2 regions of the Vibrio sp. R10-SG3-ISO3 genome follow, and region 2 is predicted to be linked to the other one. Evidence: predicted binding sites of a transcription regulator. Region 2 holds the regulator's gene; the other holds the start of a gene.

Region 1 (8,131 bases), on a different contig from region 2:
GGATTCCCATCGCACTCGCTTGGTGTATCTGGTCGATATTTTCCCAAGGCATCGCGCGCGATCTGCCTATTGGTGTGGTTAATCTGGATAAGAGTGCGCTCTCTTACACACTTGAACGCGACTATGACGCCACCTCAACCATGCAAGTGACGCGTCATTTTCAAAGCCCCAGTGAGGCGAAAGCGGCACTGGTACAGGGGGAGATCTACGCCTACGCCGTGATCCCGAACCGTTTCGAACAAGAGGCGATTAAACAGCTCGCCCCGCAAGTCAGTGTGTTTTACAACAGCCAAGCGATCTTGATTGGCAAACTGATGAACGCCGCGTTTGTCCAAGCGCATGGGACATTCAATGCGCAGTTAGCCACGTTCGAAGGTCTCGCCGGTGGCAATACAACCCTACTCTCTGCGATGGGCAACGCTGTGCCCGTCTCGACCCAGGTCACTCCGCTGTTCAATAAGAATTCCAATTACGCCCAGTTTTTAGTCAGCGCGATCATCCCAGCGCTGTGGCAAATCGTCATTGTCGTTAGCACGCTCTTAGTGCTGGCCGCCAATCAACGCGATCATGGCCTAGTGCGTTGGTTAGCGCCTTCGCCGGGCGTGGCACTGTGTCGCACTTTACTGCCCTACTTTCCACTATTTTGGCTGCAAGGCGTGGCGTTTTTAGTCTGGTTTAATTCGGGCTTACAGTGGCCGATGCAAGGCAACCTTTGGGTGTTGTTCGCCGCGCAAGTGCCGACCATACTCGCGTGTATGGCCATGGGCAGTGTGTTCTTCTTTTTGACCTTAGATCCCGCGAGAGCGATGAGCTTTGCCGGCGCGTTTACAGCGCCAAGTTTTGCCTTTATGGGTATCACTTTCCCGGTCTCTGACATGTCGCCGCTCGCCCAAGCTTGGCGTTCACTCTTGCCCATCAGTCACTATATTGAAGCGCAGGTGGGCCAAGTCAGCTATGGCGCATCGGCGCTCACCACACTGATGCATCTGACTCCACTGCTTGGCTATCTGCTACCAGCGCTGCTGTGTCTTCTTCTCGCTCGCAAGCACCTCAACAGTGCTATTAACGCTGCAAATGACACAAAAAGGCACGCGCGCGCGGAACTTAAGGAGCACCAATCATGACGTTTACCGCACTGCTGAAAGCGGAGCTAAAGGCGCTGCTGCATAATCCTGTGGTACTTCTCACGGTGTTTGGTGGCGTCGTGTTTTACTCGTTTCTCTACCCGATGCCCTACTCTTACCAAACCCCACGCGAGCAAGTCATCAGCGTGGTGAACTTGGACAAAAGCCAAACCAGCTATCAGCTAGAGCGCATGGTAGATGCGACACCCCAAGTGCACATCGTGCGGCGTGACTCAAGCATAGAAGCGGCCAAAGTGGCCTTTTTAAGCGGCGATATTAGCGGCATTTTGGTGATCCCAGAGCATTTCTATAAAGATCTGATGTTAGGTAAAAGCCCGACCTTGGCTTACGCGGGGGATGCCTCTTACTTTTTGGTCTACGGCACCATTGTCGAAGGCTTGGGGCAAGCGGGTGGCACGCTAGCGGCGCAAACCACAGTGGCGAAATTGCTTGTTGATGGTGAGCCACTGAGCGCAGCGGCCAATCACTTCGCGCCCACCAAGCTCAGCCTCAAACCCACTTTTAACCCGCAAATGGGCTATGTCGATTATGTGGTGCCTGCGGTGTTTGTGCTGATTTTGCAGCAAACGCTGGCGATGGCAGCGGGGTTGATGCAAGGCACACAAAAGCATGGTCGTGGCTATTGGTCTAACGTCAGCCCTCTCGCCTTGATGGGGGGGCGAATGGTGCTGCTGACGAGTATTTACTTGGTACTAAGCGGCTATTACTTCGGGCCGAGTTTTCGCTTGCACGGCGTCGCGCAGTTGGCAAACCTTGCCGAGCTTGTCACTCTATTGCTGCCTTTCTTATTGGCATCCTGCGCGATAGGCATCTGGCTAGGTACGGTAGTACCAAGACGAGAGTTGGTGACATTAGTGGTATTAATCAGTTCAATGCCGCTGATTTTTAGTGCGGGGTTTATCTGGCCACTCGAAGCGATTCCCGATGGCATCGTTTGGTTATCGCAGCTTTTTCCTAGTACGCCCGCCATCCAAGCATTCTTGCGCTTAAATCAGATGGGGGGAGAATGGCATCAAGTCGCGGCGCAATACACACTGCTGTGGGTGCAAGCACTGGGTTGGAGCCTCATGGCTTGGCGCGCATTGCGTGAACATCGCCGCGATAACGTTTGAGCGCCGCGTTTAAAAACCTCGGCGGCGCCAAAACTCATTTTCATCCCGGCCAAACACATCGAAGGTCTTTTGTGCAATCACGCGTCCGTCCATCTCGATGCTCATGTGCCAACGCCCCAAATTCGACTCTAAACCGCCGTCTGGATGAAGCAGTTGAATTGTATCGCCCAAGTAGAAATCCCAATCGTTGCTGCCCACGTGCAACTCGCCGGTGAAAGGCGCTAACGTCTGGCCTTTTTTGCCTAAGATACCGGGATGATCGATACAAAACTCAATCAGCGCACCTTTGGCTTTTTTGATGTTGACGATAAAGCCAAACTCGACGTCCTCGTCAGCCGGAACCTTAGTGGTAAACGCTTGTATTTTAGGAAGATGTTTTGATTTGGAGTCCCATTGGTCGTAAATACCGTAAGAGGTCATTTCAACAACGGGCGATCGCTTTGCCATGTCTGCCACCGTTTTTTCATGTGTTCGATTGTACTGCGCTCAACGCCGTGGATATTTTGAAATTGCCCAGTGCACTCCATCACCACAAACTCAGCGCCAAATTGCTTGGCGAGGCGGTAGTACGGCGCGATTTCCCAGCGCTGGACAAAAGTATTGGAGACAACCACGTCCTGCTTGTTGGTCAGCGCACGTTTGACCTCAGCTCTGCACCACTCGTGCGCATCGGAAATTTTCGCTTTGTCATAGCGGTAAACGCCATCGTCAGCGATAAAATACATATCCGCTTCAAGGTGCACCGCTGGCAGTGTTTTCGCTAGGGTGCTTTTGCCAGAACCTGGCAGACCACGAATTAAGGTCAATTTCACCGCTCTATTACTCCCTTGCGGCCGATGTCCGCTGATTTGTCTGTGGCTGCGCCGACATAGTCTCACCAAGTTCGAGGCGCAGATAGTAAACCAATTTGGCCTAAAAATGCTATCGACATCTCATACTGATTCGGGTAAGTTTAGATGTATAGACGTCCATAACAGAGCTTAGGGAGAAAGCTGTGCCGATTAAGATCCCCGATCAATTGCCTGCCACTGATGTACTGCGTCAGGAAAATATCTTCATCATGAGCGAATCGCGTGCCTCTACGCAGGAAATTCGTCCACTTAAGGTGTTGATCCTCAATCTTATGCCAAAAAAAATTGAGACAGAGACGCAATTTTTACGCCTCTTGTCCAATAGCCCATTGCAGGTCGATATTGAACTGCTGCGCATTGATGATCGCCCGAGTAAAAATACGCCAACCGAGCACCTAGACAACTTTTACCGACAATTTGAGATGATCAAAAAACGCAATTTCGATGGTTTGATCATCACCGGTGCGCCGCTCGGTCTGGTCCAGTTTGAAGACGTGATTTATTGGGACCACCTCAAAACCATCATGAACTGGGCGAAAGAGCACGTCACCTCGACCTTATACGTCTGCTGGGCCGCACAGGCAGGATTAAAGCTGCTCTACAATTTGCCTAAGCGCACTCGCAAAGAGAAGCTCTCCGGTGTGTATCAACATCAAATTCATCATGAGTTTCACCCCATTCTGCGTGGTTTTGACGACACCTTTTTAGCACCGCATTCTCGCTACGCTGATTTCTCACCGGAGTATCTCGCCGAGCATACGGATCTCGACATCTTGGCCACCTCAGACGTGGCTGGCGTTTACTTGGCGGCTACCAAAGATAAGCGCAATGTGTTTGTGACGGGCCATCCAGAGTATGACTCACACACCCTGCACAATGAGTACATCCGCGATCTGAGTGAGGGAATGGAACCGGCGATTCCGGTCAACTACTACCCCAACAACAATCCTGACAACAAACCGTGCGCAAGTTGGCGCAGTCATGGACACCTGCTATTTGCCAACTGGTTGAACTACTGCGTCTACCAGCAAACGCCATACGATTTGGATCACTTCAGCGAAGCCAACTTCACCAAAGACGATTAACGCGTCTAGGGCAACACCCTGTCACCGAATACGAGGGCGCAAGCGCGCCCTCGCTCGCATTCTTTTTCCGCCCACACTAAGAAACTGATAAACCCCTCGCAGAGTCTCACTCATCGGCGCAAACACCAGATGGGATCAGGTATAAAAAAGCACAAGCTTGTTATCTGTTACTGAACCACAAAAGTTGAACGAATATGCGTACCCTTCTCCTTCCTTTGGTGTTACTTCTCTCTGCCTGTGTCACGGTGGACAATAACGCTGAGCCTGAGCTCAATGCCAACCCACGAGAAAAAGCCGATGCGCGCTTAGCCCTTGGCATGGGTTACTTACAGCAGGGTGATATGGTTAAAGCCCGCGAAAATCTGGAAAAAGCCCTTCAGCACGATAAAAGTTATTACCGAGCACAATTGGCGATGGCGCACTATTTCGAGCAAGTCGGTGAAGAAGCGGACGCTGAAAAACTGTATAAAACGGCGCTGAGACAGCACCCGAGAAACGGTAATGTAATGAACAACTACGGCACGTTTTTATGCAAACAAGAACGCTATCCTCAGGCTGATCAACTGTTTAATCGAGCCATTGAGCAGCCCTACTACTACCTGATTTCCGCCAGCTATGAAAATGCGGCACTCTGTGCATTGAAAGCGGGCAAACCCGAACAAGCCATGGGTTATTTCAAACGCACATTGGATCACGACCCGCGCCGTGTCACCTCGCTGCTGCGCCTGACTAAACTTGAAATAGAGCAAGGTGAATACACATCAGCGCGAATACGCTTGATGAACTTCCACCAGCAGTTTGGCGTGCAACAAGCCTCATTGGCCCTACTGATCGAGTTGGAAGAGCGCGCCGGGAACAGCGCGTTAGAAGAGAAGTATCGTAAGCAGTTAGAAGCGCTCTCGAACGGATAAACTGATCATTTTCGTTTGTGAATTTTTTTGTATTCTCGATACAAGATCAGCACAAAATAACCCAGTCCCCACAACAGCAGCAACGCGAACAGCGCAAGAAAGCTATCGCAAATCCAGCTGGGCTCACAGGGCATATAAATCTCAAACTCCATATGCCCTCCTCATCTATTGGTATCAGTGGTTAACGGGGTTTGGTATCAAACCAAGTGGCGCGCTTGGCTTTATCATGAAACGTCCAAGCCATAAAACGGCTCACTTTCTGCCCTTGGCTCATCTCAACCACGCGCACTTCCAGCGCTCCGGCTTTTTCAAGATTTTTACGCAGCCAACGGACATTCTCTTTCTTTGAGATCAAGGTGGAGAACCAAAGGACTTGCGATGCCACATCTCGACTTTCAAACGCCATCTTTTTCACAAACGCGGCTTCACCACCCGGACACCACAGTTCCGCTTTCTGCCCACCAAAATTAAGTATAGGCGAACCTTGCTGCGTTTTGTGTCGTGGTGCATTGGCGGCGGCGGCCTTGTTGCTGCCTTTTTTCGTCCTATTGCGACTTAAATTAGCCAGTTTTTTCTCGCTGCCTTGCTGCGCCTCTTCAAGGGATTTATGAAACGGCGGATTGCAGGTCGTCAGCGCATAACGCTCGCCTTTGGCGATAATGTGTTTAAACACAAACCGAGAGTTACGCTGCAATCGGCTTTCAATTTTGCCTTTCAACACCCCATTGGCGCTCGCGATCTGATTGGCATTGTCCACTGAAACCTCGTCCACATCACTGCCAACGTAGTGCCAGCCATAATCCACCGCGCCAATGATTGGATAGATGCAGTTGGCGCCAACGCCGATGTCTAACGCATGCACGCTCGCGTGTTTCGCCTCAGGCACATCCGCCTCAAGCAGCTCAGCAAGACGATGGATGTAGTCAGCACGCCCTGGAATAGGCGGGCAGAGATACCCTTTAGGAATATCCCACTCACTAACTTGGTAGTGATGCGCCAACAAGGCTTTATTGAGCAGCTTCACTGCGATAGGGTCAGAAAATGGAATGCTCTTGTCACCGGCTGGGGTGGTAATAACATACGGTTTCAGCGCAGGCAGCGCTTTGACCAACGCGGCAAAATCATAGCGTCCTTGGTGTTTATTGCGAGGATGTAATCCCGGCTTGCTTGGCTGCTTTATAAACGTCATCTCACGACTCGAGCGATGCTTGGGCTCAGACTGAGCAGCGCTATTTCGTGTTTTCGGCGCACGTTTGGTCGAAGGGTGCGAATCTTTACGGTGTGTAGCCATGATCTGTAATGCGTAACGTGTTGTGAGTGATCAACAACCAGGCGTTTATGCCTAGTTCGTCGGCTCGTCTCGGGTCTCGAGATAAATCATAAACAATCGAGCGTCGAGTTCCAGTTGATGGTAGTCGGGCTCCATGTGGCAGCACAACGAATAGAAGGCTTTGTTGTGCTCTTTCTCTTTCAAGTGCGCCAGTTCGTGCACCACCAACATGCGCAATAGCGGATCAGGTGCCTCTCGAAATACGCGAGCGATGCGAATTTCATTCTTTGATTTGATTTTTCCGCCATGCACTTTCGACACATAGGTATGAAGGCCAAGCGCATTGTTGATGATGTGGATTTTATTGTCGTACACCACTTTGCTCAGCGGCGCGGTTTTCTTCATATAGCGGTTTTTCAACGCCATGGTGTAATCGAACAGCGCCTTTTCACTCTTAATGGTGTGATTGTTAGGGTAACGCTGGTGAAACCAGGTCGCCAGTCTGCCGGAATCTACCAGTTGCGCCACTTGATCAACGATATGTGGCGGATAACCTTGCACATACCTTAATGCGGGATTGATACTCATCGCTCTACCGAGTTGACGAAAAGGCGCTAGTCTAGCCTATTCGCCCTTGTCATTCACTGACTTTTCATTACACTCATCGCGATCAACCTCACTGGAGAAACCCCATGAAACGCCTCGTGCTTTACGTCAAAGATAAGTGCCCGCACTGCAAAGATGCTCAACGATACTTGGAAGAGAAAGGCTACCCATATCGTTTGACCAACGCGAAAATGCAGCGCGGTCGCAAAGAGCTCGACGCCATTGGCGCTCGCTCCTTACCGGTACTGAAAATCGGCGATCGTTACATGATCGGTTGGAATCCAAAAAACTTCGAGCGCATGTACAGCGGAAAATAGTACCGCTGTTTCTACTTGGGCATCACCTGAGCAAGCACTCGATTAAGCTGCTGAGAATTGATCGGTTTCGTGATCACCTCTTGGCAACCGGCGGCAATCATATTTTCTCGCGTCTCTTCAAACGCATCGGCGGTGCAACCAATCAGCACTGGCGGGGTTTGCAGATTAAGCTGAGTAATAATTTGAGAGGCTTGAATACCGTCCATTTCTGGCATGTGGTTGTCCATAAAAATCACCTCAAAGTGCTCAGACTTGACCCTTTCCACTGCCTCAACCCCATTAACCGCCACCTCGCATTCAAACCCGAGCTTAGAAAGAAACCGCGACAGCACCAAGGCATTCATGCGTGTGTCTTCGACAATCAAGGCGCGCATTCCATCACCCAAGTAATCACTGACGACAGCCTCAGTAGACACCGCCTCTTGCTGCGCTGCAGCGCGTATTATCGGTAAGCTGACAATGAACTCGCTGCCGTGACCGAGTTCGCTCTCTACTCGTATTTCACCGCCCATTGCACCCACCAGTTCAGAGACAATAGACAAACCAAGCCCAGTACCGCCAAAGCGGCGCGTAGTATCCGACTCGGCCTGACTGAACGGCGCAAAAATCACCCGTTGCTTGTCTTGGCTGATGCCAATACCACTGTCTTTAATGCGGATCTGCATCGTTTCGGATGAGTCAGAGAGTGACAAAGACAAATCAATACCGCCCTCGGCGGTAAATTTCAGGGCATTGCCGAGCAAGTTTTGCAATATCTGGGTTAATCGGGTCTCGTCTACCCGAATGACTAAATCCACTGGTAAGGTGCTATCGACACGAAAACTCAGCCCTTTC
Region 2 (8,131 bases):
GTAATCATCGTTTCTGTAGACTAAAAAGGGTTGGCACAGCGCCAACCCTTTTTGCTTTGGTATCTGTCAGATTAGACCTGAGGGCGCACGCCCAAAGTGTGGCAAAGTGCGTAGGTCATTTCGGCGCGGTTGAGAGTGTAGAAGTGGAAATCTTTCACACCTTCACGACTTAGGATACGCACCATGTCGATGGCTTGGCTCGCACCCACCAATTGGCGAGTGGTTGGGTCGTCATCCAGCCCTTCAAATTGTTTCGCCATCCAGCCAGGGACTTTGACGTTATTCTGCGCGGCAAAACGTGAAGCTTGTTTAAAGTTGGAAACAGGAAGGATGCCCGGAACAATTTCGACATCAATGCCAGCCGCAACACTGCGATCACGAAAGCGTAGGTAGCTCTCTACATCAAAAAAGAACTGAGTAATGGCGCGGTTTGCGCCTGCATCGACTTTGCGCTTGAGGTTCAGCAGATCCGACTGCGCACTTTTTGCTTCAGGGTGTACCTCGGGAAAGGCTGCAACAGAGATATCAAAGTCGTGACGTGATTTAAGCAGTTCCACGAGATCGGAGGCGTACATATCCGGTTTGCCACCACCAGGAGGAATATCACCGCGCAGTGCGACGATGCTTTCAATACCATTGTTCCAGTAATCGTCAGCAATCTGAATGAGCTCGTCACGGCTGGCATCGATACAAGTGAGATGAGGGGCAGCAATTAGGCCGGTCTCGGCTTTGATCTCTTTAATGATGGAGTGAGTGCGATCGCGCTCGCCGGAGTTGGCGCCGTAGGTAACAGAGACAAATTTAGGCTTTAGGGTTTTGAGGCGATGAACCGAGTTCCACAGCGTCTCTTCCATTTTTTCGCTGCTCGGAGGAAAGAACTCGAATGACACATTGATGTTGTTCGATAGCTCGGCAATATTTTGGTTTAAAGCGTCAATATGACTCGCGTGTGTGTATCCCATCTTTCTCTCTCCGTGTGGCGACCCTATCCGTAGGTAACTGCAGCCCCAACATTCAATTTGATTAAATCGACGTTTAGACGTCTATATGTCCACAGGATGTATTGAATACGTTTTAATGTCAACACTCCCACCATGAATTTTTTTCAAGTTCACAATGAGAGAATTTGAAGTGCGCGCAGAACGACGCCCGAATAAGAAAACAGGTTGCCGAAGCAACCTGTGAAACTAGAGAAAACTGGACAACAAGTTAAGGTCTGATTGAATCGCGCCTGAGGTCACTTCTCGACCCGCCCCCGGTCCGCGAATGACCAGTGGGTTGTCCTTATACCATTTGCTCTCAATCGCAAAGATGTTGTCGCATGGTAACAGGTTGGCCAAGGCGTGCTCTTTGCTGAGTGCTTCGACACCCACTCGAGCTTTACCGTTCTTTTCCAGTCTGGCGACGTAGCGTAGCACTTTGTCTTCACGTTGCGCTTTCTCTAGCCTTTCTGCTAGCTGTTCGCTGAGCTGTTGGCTGTTATCGAGAAAGTCATCCAGTGAGAGTTCGGCCAGTTCATCGGGCACTAAGCTCTCGACTTTGACCGATTCAGGTTCAATCTCGAGACCGGCTTCTCTGGCTAAGATGACCAGCTTGCGCATTACGTCAGAGCCATCGAGATCTTGCCTAGGGTCTGGCTCTGTTAAGCCTTGCTGCCACGCTAAATCGACCAACTCGGCAAACGGTACGCTGCCATCATATTGTTGGAACAACCAAGAGAGGGTGCCAGAGAAAATCCCTGAGACCGCATAAATGACATCGCCACTCTCACGCAAATCGCGCACAGTGTGGTTTATCGGCAAGCCTGCACCGACGGTGGCATTGTAGAGCCAATGGCGGTTTATTTTGGCAAACGCATCTTGCACTTGGTGGTAGTAAGCACTTGAGGCTGAGCCGGCAACCTTATTAGCAGAGATAAGATGCATACCTTGCTCAGCGATATCGAGGTAGCGCTCAGCTAACTCTTTGCTCGCCGTCACGTCGAGTACGACCACATCGTCATAGCCCTGAATCGCACCGAGGCGCTGAATCCACTCGCCTTGCTGATATGGGATAGACTCTTCATCGAAATGCTCACTGACCGCGCTAGGTTCGATGCCTTGGTCATTAAACCAATAGGTTTGACTGTCGATCACCGCCACGAGCTCAAAACTCATTCCACGACGCTTTTCTAGCTCTGCTTTTTGTTCTGCAAACAGGGTTAACCAACTGGAGCCAATGTTGCCTTTGCCGCATAGGGCGATGCCGACTCGTTTTTGTGCTTGGAAAAGTTGATTGTGAATCGCCTTAACGAGTGGTTCGGTTTCGGTGCGGCGTAAGACAGCCACCAAGCTGAGACCGGAACGAGATTCAGAGATGAACTCGACAGGCGATGACTTGAGCTTCTGGTAAAAGCCGTAACAGTGGTTGGCGTTGTTGGTGACACCAGCGCCTACGGCAGCGACAAGGGCGTAGCCCTCCTTGAGTTTAATTTCTGCTGCGATGGCGGAATCTTGTAAGAAGCCTAAAGCGCCCCCTGCAATTTCCGAGGTATAAGCAAGGCGTAATGAGTGCTTATCCGCTTGGACTTCATAAGTCAAAGGTTCAAGTTGGGCGCGTTTCAAACTGCTCAGCACTTCTTTTTCCATGCGATTGAAATCATGTCCATAGGCGAAGTTTAACTGAATCAACAACACGTCATTGAGTGAGGAGATGATCTTGGCACCACGCCCAGAGGCGAGGACGCGCTCAATGCGGCTAGAGCCAGATTCAGGGTCGTAACTGCAGCGCAGGTGTAAGTCCATCGTACTTTGAGCGACAGGCTGCAAGGTACGGCTATGCAGCACGGGGGCGGCAAGGCGTGCCAGTTCACTTGCTTCATCCAGTCGCAATAGGGGCAGAAGACAAGCATCACTGACAAGGCGAGGGTCTGCGCTGTATACGCCAGCAACGTCACTCCAAATCGTGACGCGACTGACCTCTGCGAGCGCGCCAATCACGGTGGCAGAGTAATCGGATCCGTTTCGGCCAAGCAGCACGGTTTGGCCTGCTTGGTTTTGCGCCATAAAGCCGGTAAACACCAGACGACGCTGTGAGTGTTGCGCCAAAATTTCTTTCAGTAATGGGTAGGATTGGCCACGATCCACTTCAGGTTGCGTGCCGGTTTCTGCTCGTAAGAAAGTGCGAGAGTCTTGCGCGATGGCAGGTAAACCCGCTTGATTCAATAGCGCGGCCAGCAATCTTGAGGACCACATTTCACCGTGGCCAAGTACCGCAGCTCGCTCCGCCTCGCTTAACGGGGCGCTTAATTCACCGAGGGTGGTGAACTCGTCTTTGAGCGTCGCCAGCATGTGCGCTTGTTCGTCGTCACTGTCAATCAAGGCTTCGATAAGCCCTGTTTGGAATTGTCGTACCGACTGCAACGCTTCATGGGCAAGGCGGCCGTCTTTATAGAGCGCTTCGGTAAATTCAATCAAATGATTGGTGGTTTTACCGGCCGCTGAGACAACGATCAGATCATCGCTGCCAGAGTATTCTTTGAGTATGGTGACTACCCGGCGGTAGCACTCCGGATCCGCTAAGCTGCTACCACCAAATTTATGCAGTTGACGCGATGTCGTCATTACGCGGACTCCTTCACACAGTTAAAGGCTTGCTTGAGATCGTCAATCAGGTCATCGGCATCTTCAAGACCGACAGACAGACGCAGCAGTTGCTGAGAGACACCTGCCTCGGCCAACGCCTCTTCGCCCATCGCACGGTGGGTCATTGACGCTGGGTGACAAATGAGGCTTTCTACGCCGCCTAGCGATTCTGCAAGCGAGAAGAGTTTCAGCTCACCGACAAACTGTTTCAGTTCTTCAAAGCTGCCAGCGAACTCGAAGCTGAGCATAGAACCAAAGCCTGATTGTTGTTTCTTGGCGATGTCATGACCAGGGTGATCCGGCAAGCTTGGGTGATAGATGCGGCCAACCAGTGACTCTGTTTTCAGAAAGTCGAGAATGTTTGCCGAGCTTTGTTCGTGCACCTTCATTCGTGCGCCCAACGTGCGGATGCCACGCAGCGTCATGTAGCTATCAAACGGCGTGCCGGTGGCCCCAATGCAGTTGCCCCACCAAGCCAGTTCTTCAGCGTGCGCTTTGGTTTTGGTGATCACCACGCCGCCAATCACATCGGAGTGACCGTTGATGTATTTGGTGGTTGAGTGAATAACGAAATCGGCACCCAGTTCGAGTGGCTTCTGGAAAATCGGGGTTAAGAAGGTATTGTCAACCGCGACCAGCGCGCCAACTTGTTTCGCTTGCTGGCAAACTTTCTCGATATCCACCACACGCACCAAAGGATTTGATGGCGTTTCCAACAGGATAAGCTTGGGTTTCTGGTTGATGGCGGCGGTCAAGGCTGCGTCATCGGATTGGTCGACGAACAACACGTTGAAGTCGCCCTTTTGCGCGCGGGTATTGAAGAGTCGATAGGTGCCACCGTAGCAATCGTGTGGCGCGACAATCAAATCATCTGGACCGACAAACGCAGAGACCCAAAGGTTGAGCGCTGAGGTGCCACAATTGGTCACTACAGCGCCTTCTCCACCTTCTAACTCATACAGCGCCGTTTCAAGCAGGCCACGGTTCGGGTTACCAGAACGCGTGTAATCGTATTTCGGCACTTCACCAAACGCCGGAAAGCCATAATTGGTCGAGAGATAAATAGGGGGAACGACAGCGTGATGTTGGGTGTCTGACTCGATACCAGTACGTACCGCGATGGTGGCGGGTTTGCGCGTGCTCATAGCGTTTTCCTTGCGAACAGTAGTGACTTGTTTTAGGGAATGCGATATACCTGTTGCTTATCAGGTGTATCCGGCACCCAATGTGGTGTAGTGCTGCGACACACTCACAGTTTGGGCCGATTCACTCCTATCGCCAACCACTTTACTTCTCATTTTTTAAGACGTCAACACTTCTAGACGTCTATATGTCTTTGCTTGTAGCCATAAATACCGTTAAAATTGTGGTTTAAACACTCATACGCAAATATAAAGGTGCGCAATGGCAGACTGGAATGGCGAATACATTAGCCCATACGCAGAACACGGTAAGAAAAGTGAGCAAGTGAAAAAAATCACGGTCTCCATCCCACTTAAAGTCCTTAAGGTATTAACAGACGAGCGTACGCGCCGCCAGATCAACAACCTGCGTCATGCCACCAACAGTGAGTTGTTGTGTGAAGCGTTCTTGCACGCTTACACAGGTCAACCATTACCGACGGATGAAGATTTGCGTAAAGACCGTCCAGATGATATTCCCGCTGAAGTGAAAAAGCTGATGACGGAGATGGGGATTGAGTTTGAGGCGTTTGACGACTAACGCTCGCCCTGTTTTGCACCGAATTTGAATGCAAAAGCCGCTGACATCGTCAGCGGCTTTGTTGTTTTTGCTCAGCCAGAGGCAAAGGTCGTGGCTGGTAGTGGGCGTCAAGGTTACTCGATATCCATGTAATGGTCAGGCAGCTCAATGCGTGCCACCCCGGATTCTACCGCGGCTAACGCGACCGCTTTGGCGACGCGGGGGAGTAGTCTTGGGTCCATCGGTTTTGGAATAATGTAGTCTGGGCCAAACGAGAGTGAATCCACACCCGCGGCGGTCAGAACATTGGCAGGGACCTCTTCCTTCGCCAGTTGACGGATCGCCGCTACGGCAGCGAGCTTCATCTCATCGTTGATCTCGCTAGCACGTACATCCAGTGCGCCACGGAAAATAAACGGGAAGCAAAGTACGTTGTTGACTTGGTTCGGGTAGTCACTGCGACCTGTACCCATAATGAGGTCATTGCGTACATCATGAGCGAGCTCAGGTTTGATCTCAGGATCTGGGTTAGAGCAGGCAAACACGATGGGTTTGTCGGCCATCAATTTAAGATCATCTGGCGATAACAGGTTAGGACCAGAAACGCCAAGGAACAGATCGGCGCCTTCGATGACATCTTGCAGCGTACGTTTGTCGGTGTTGTTGGCAAACAGTTGTTTGTATTCGTTGAGATCATCACGTCGAGTGTGGATCACACCTTTGCGATCCAGCATGTAAATTTTCTCGCGCATCGCGCCGCACTTGATCAGCAGCTCCATACAAGCGATGGCAGCCGCACCGGCGCCCAGACAGACAATCACGGCGTCTTCCAGTTTTTTACCTTGCAGCTCAATGGCGTTTAACATGCCAGCAGCCGTCACAATGGCGGTACCGTGTTGGTCATCATGGAAGACTGGCACATCACAGCGCTCAATTAATTGTTTTTCGATTTCAAAGCAGTCTGGCGCTTTGATGTCTTCTAAGTTGATGCCGCCAAAGGTATCCGCGATGTTGGCGACCGTGTCGACAAACTCATCGATGGTGCGATGTTTGACTTCGATGTCGATGGAGTCCAAACCTGCAAAGCGCTTAAACAGCAGGGCTTTGCCTTCCATCACGGGCTTTGATGCCAGTGGGCCAAGATTACCTAGGCCAAGAATCGCTGTGCCGTTGGAGATCACTGCCACCATATTGCCTTTTGCAGTGTACTTATAGACATTATCGGGGTTTTGAGCGATCTCTCGTACCGGCTCGGCCACGCCTGGGCTGTAGGCGAGCGCGAGATCTTGCGCGGTTTCTGCTTGGGTGGTCAGCTCGACAGAGATCTTGCCTGGTTTTGGAAAGGCATGGTAGTCGAGCGCTTTTTGGCGAAATTGTTCTTCAGGGGTCAGGTCTTGACGGTGGTCATCAGGCATAGAAATAGGTACTCGTTAAAATGATTCAGCACAAAGGGGGTTAATCATTTTAGAGGAACTGAGTCAAGCTGCCTAGGTCAGAATGCGAGCGAGTAGGGTAATATGTGGGAAACGACTGGAGATTAGACCAGATAGAAAGAGATATGACTGCGGGTTTTGCTGTGAATAGGTTAATTGCTCTAAATTTCTGGCAACAAAAAAGGACGCCGCAGCGTCCTTTTTCCTATCCGCGAGAAGGAATTACTTCTTACCGCTTGATAGAGCACCGAAACGCTTGTTAAAGCGATCTACACGGCCGCCAGTATCAACGATACGCTGCTTACCAGTGTAGAATGGGTGACATTTGTCACATACGTCTAGGTGGATTGATTCTTTGTCTAGAGTAGATTTGAACTCAAATGTGTTGCCACAAGAACAAGTTGCTGCTACTGCTTTGTATTCTGGGTGGATTCCAGCTTTCATGGGGTAACCTCAATATAGGCCGTGTCGCTATCCGATTCAGAGCCGGACACCACACGTAGTTAATGTAAAATGGATTTAGGACACCGCTGCCAGAGCAGCCATATCTCTAAGGCGCGATATAGTAATGAATAGTACGCCTAGGATCAACCGATTTGGGGTAGAAATCGCTACTTTTTTAGCCGCTGCAGGAGAGGGAGACGCATGGATGTTATCGCGAAGTGGTGTTACCCGCGTCTCCTCATACAGACACTGAGATGCGCTGGCTTTTCTCACTCTGCCTTTTCCCTTAGACTAAACGCGTCATCGACCTGCAGTGAAAGACTGAATGAGACCCACCATCGCCCGAGTCGCGTTACCCGTACCACTAGATAAACAGTTTGACTATCAAATCCCTGGACACCTTTTTCCAGTGATCGGTGGGCGCGTGTCTGTGCCTTTTGGCCGTCAAACCTTAGTCGGTATCGTGACAGCCTTGGTGCAGCAGTCATCGCTGCCGATGGACAAAATCAAGCCGATTAAGCAGGTGCTCGACAGTCAACCTGTTTGGCCTGACTCGTTATATACCTTGTTGCACTGGTGCAGCCACTTTTACCAATATCCACTTGGCGACACCTTAGCCAATGCGATGCCCAGCGCCCTGCGTAAGGGAAAACCGGCCGACTTTACCGCCGTGGTGGAATGGCAACTGACGCCAACCGGACGCGATCAATTGATGCATGGATTTGGCCGAGCGGTTAAGCAAGCCAAAGTGATGCAGATGCTGCAACACGGACCGACGTCACACCAACGTTTTATTGATGAAGAGGTCAGCACTAGCGTGCTGCGCACGTTGACAGACAAAGGTTGGATTGAGTCGATTGAGCGCAAGCCTCATTTTGCCAAGTGGGGCACTGACATTGAAGCCGATGTCGAGAAACCAAAGCTGAATGA

What was found. The regulator MetJ, encoded in region 2, represses methionine synthesis genes. The targets are predictions, from matches to a motif close to TTAGACNTNTANANGTCTAA.
Region 1: a site for MetJ is predicted at 3,210-3,229, ahead of metA (homoserine O-acetyltransferase MetA). Genes of this name have one in related genera too.

Annotation. Positions count from the first base shown of each region.
Region 1 is NZ_JCBDHE010000042.1:122,987-131,117, reverse strand. Features, by position in the region: gene AC6R1A_RS11850 (ABC transporter permease) at 1-1,124, shown strand, start outside; gene AC6R1A_RS11845 (ABC transporter permease) at 1,121-2,257, shown strand; gene AC6R1A_RS11840 (DUF3859 domain-containing protein) at 2,267-2,704, opposite strand; gene AC6R1A_RS11835 (ATP-binding protein) at 2,674-3,069, opposite strand; gene metA (homoserine O-acetyltransferase MetA) at 3,252-4,193, shown strand; gene pilW (type IV pilus biogenesis/stability protein PilW) at 4,388-5,104, shown strand; gene rlmF (23S rRNA (adenine(1618)-N(6))-methyltransferase RlmF) at 5,286-6,395, opposite strand; gene AC6R1A_RS11815 (M48 metallopeptidase family protein) at 6,447-6,956, opposite strand; gene AC6R1A_RS11810 (glutaredoxin family protein) at 7,067-7,297, shown strand; gene AC6R1A_RS11805 (ATP-binding protein) at 7,309-8,131, opposite strand, start outside.
Region 2 is NZ_JCBDHE010000002.1:4,192-12,322, forward strand. Features, by position in the region: gene zapB (cell division protein ZapB) at 1-4, shown strand, start outside; gene metF (methylenetetrahydrofolate reductase) at 72-962, opposite strand; gene AC6R1A_RS00100 (bifunctional aspartate kinase/homoserine dehydrogenase II) at 1,188-3,602, opposite strand; gene AC6R1A_RS00105 (O-succinylhomoserine (thiol)-lyase) at 3,602-4,768, opposite strand; gene metJ (met regulon transcriptional regulator MetJ) at 5,028-5,345, shown strand; gene AC6R1A_RS00115 (malic enzyme-like NAD(P)-binding protein) at 5,459-6,739, opposite strand; gene rpmE (50S ribosomal protein L31) at 6,980-7,201, opposite strand; gene priA (primosomal protein N') at 7,527-8,131, shown strand, end outside.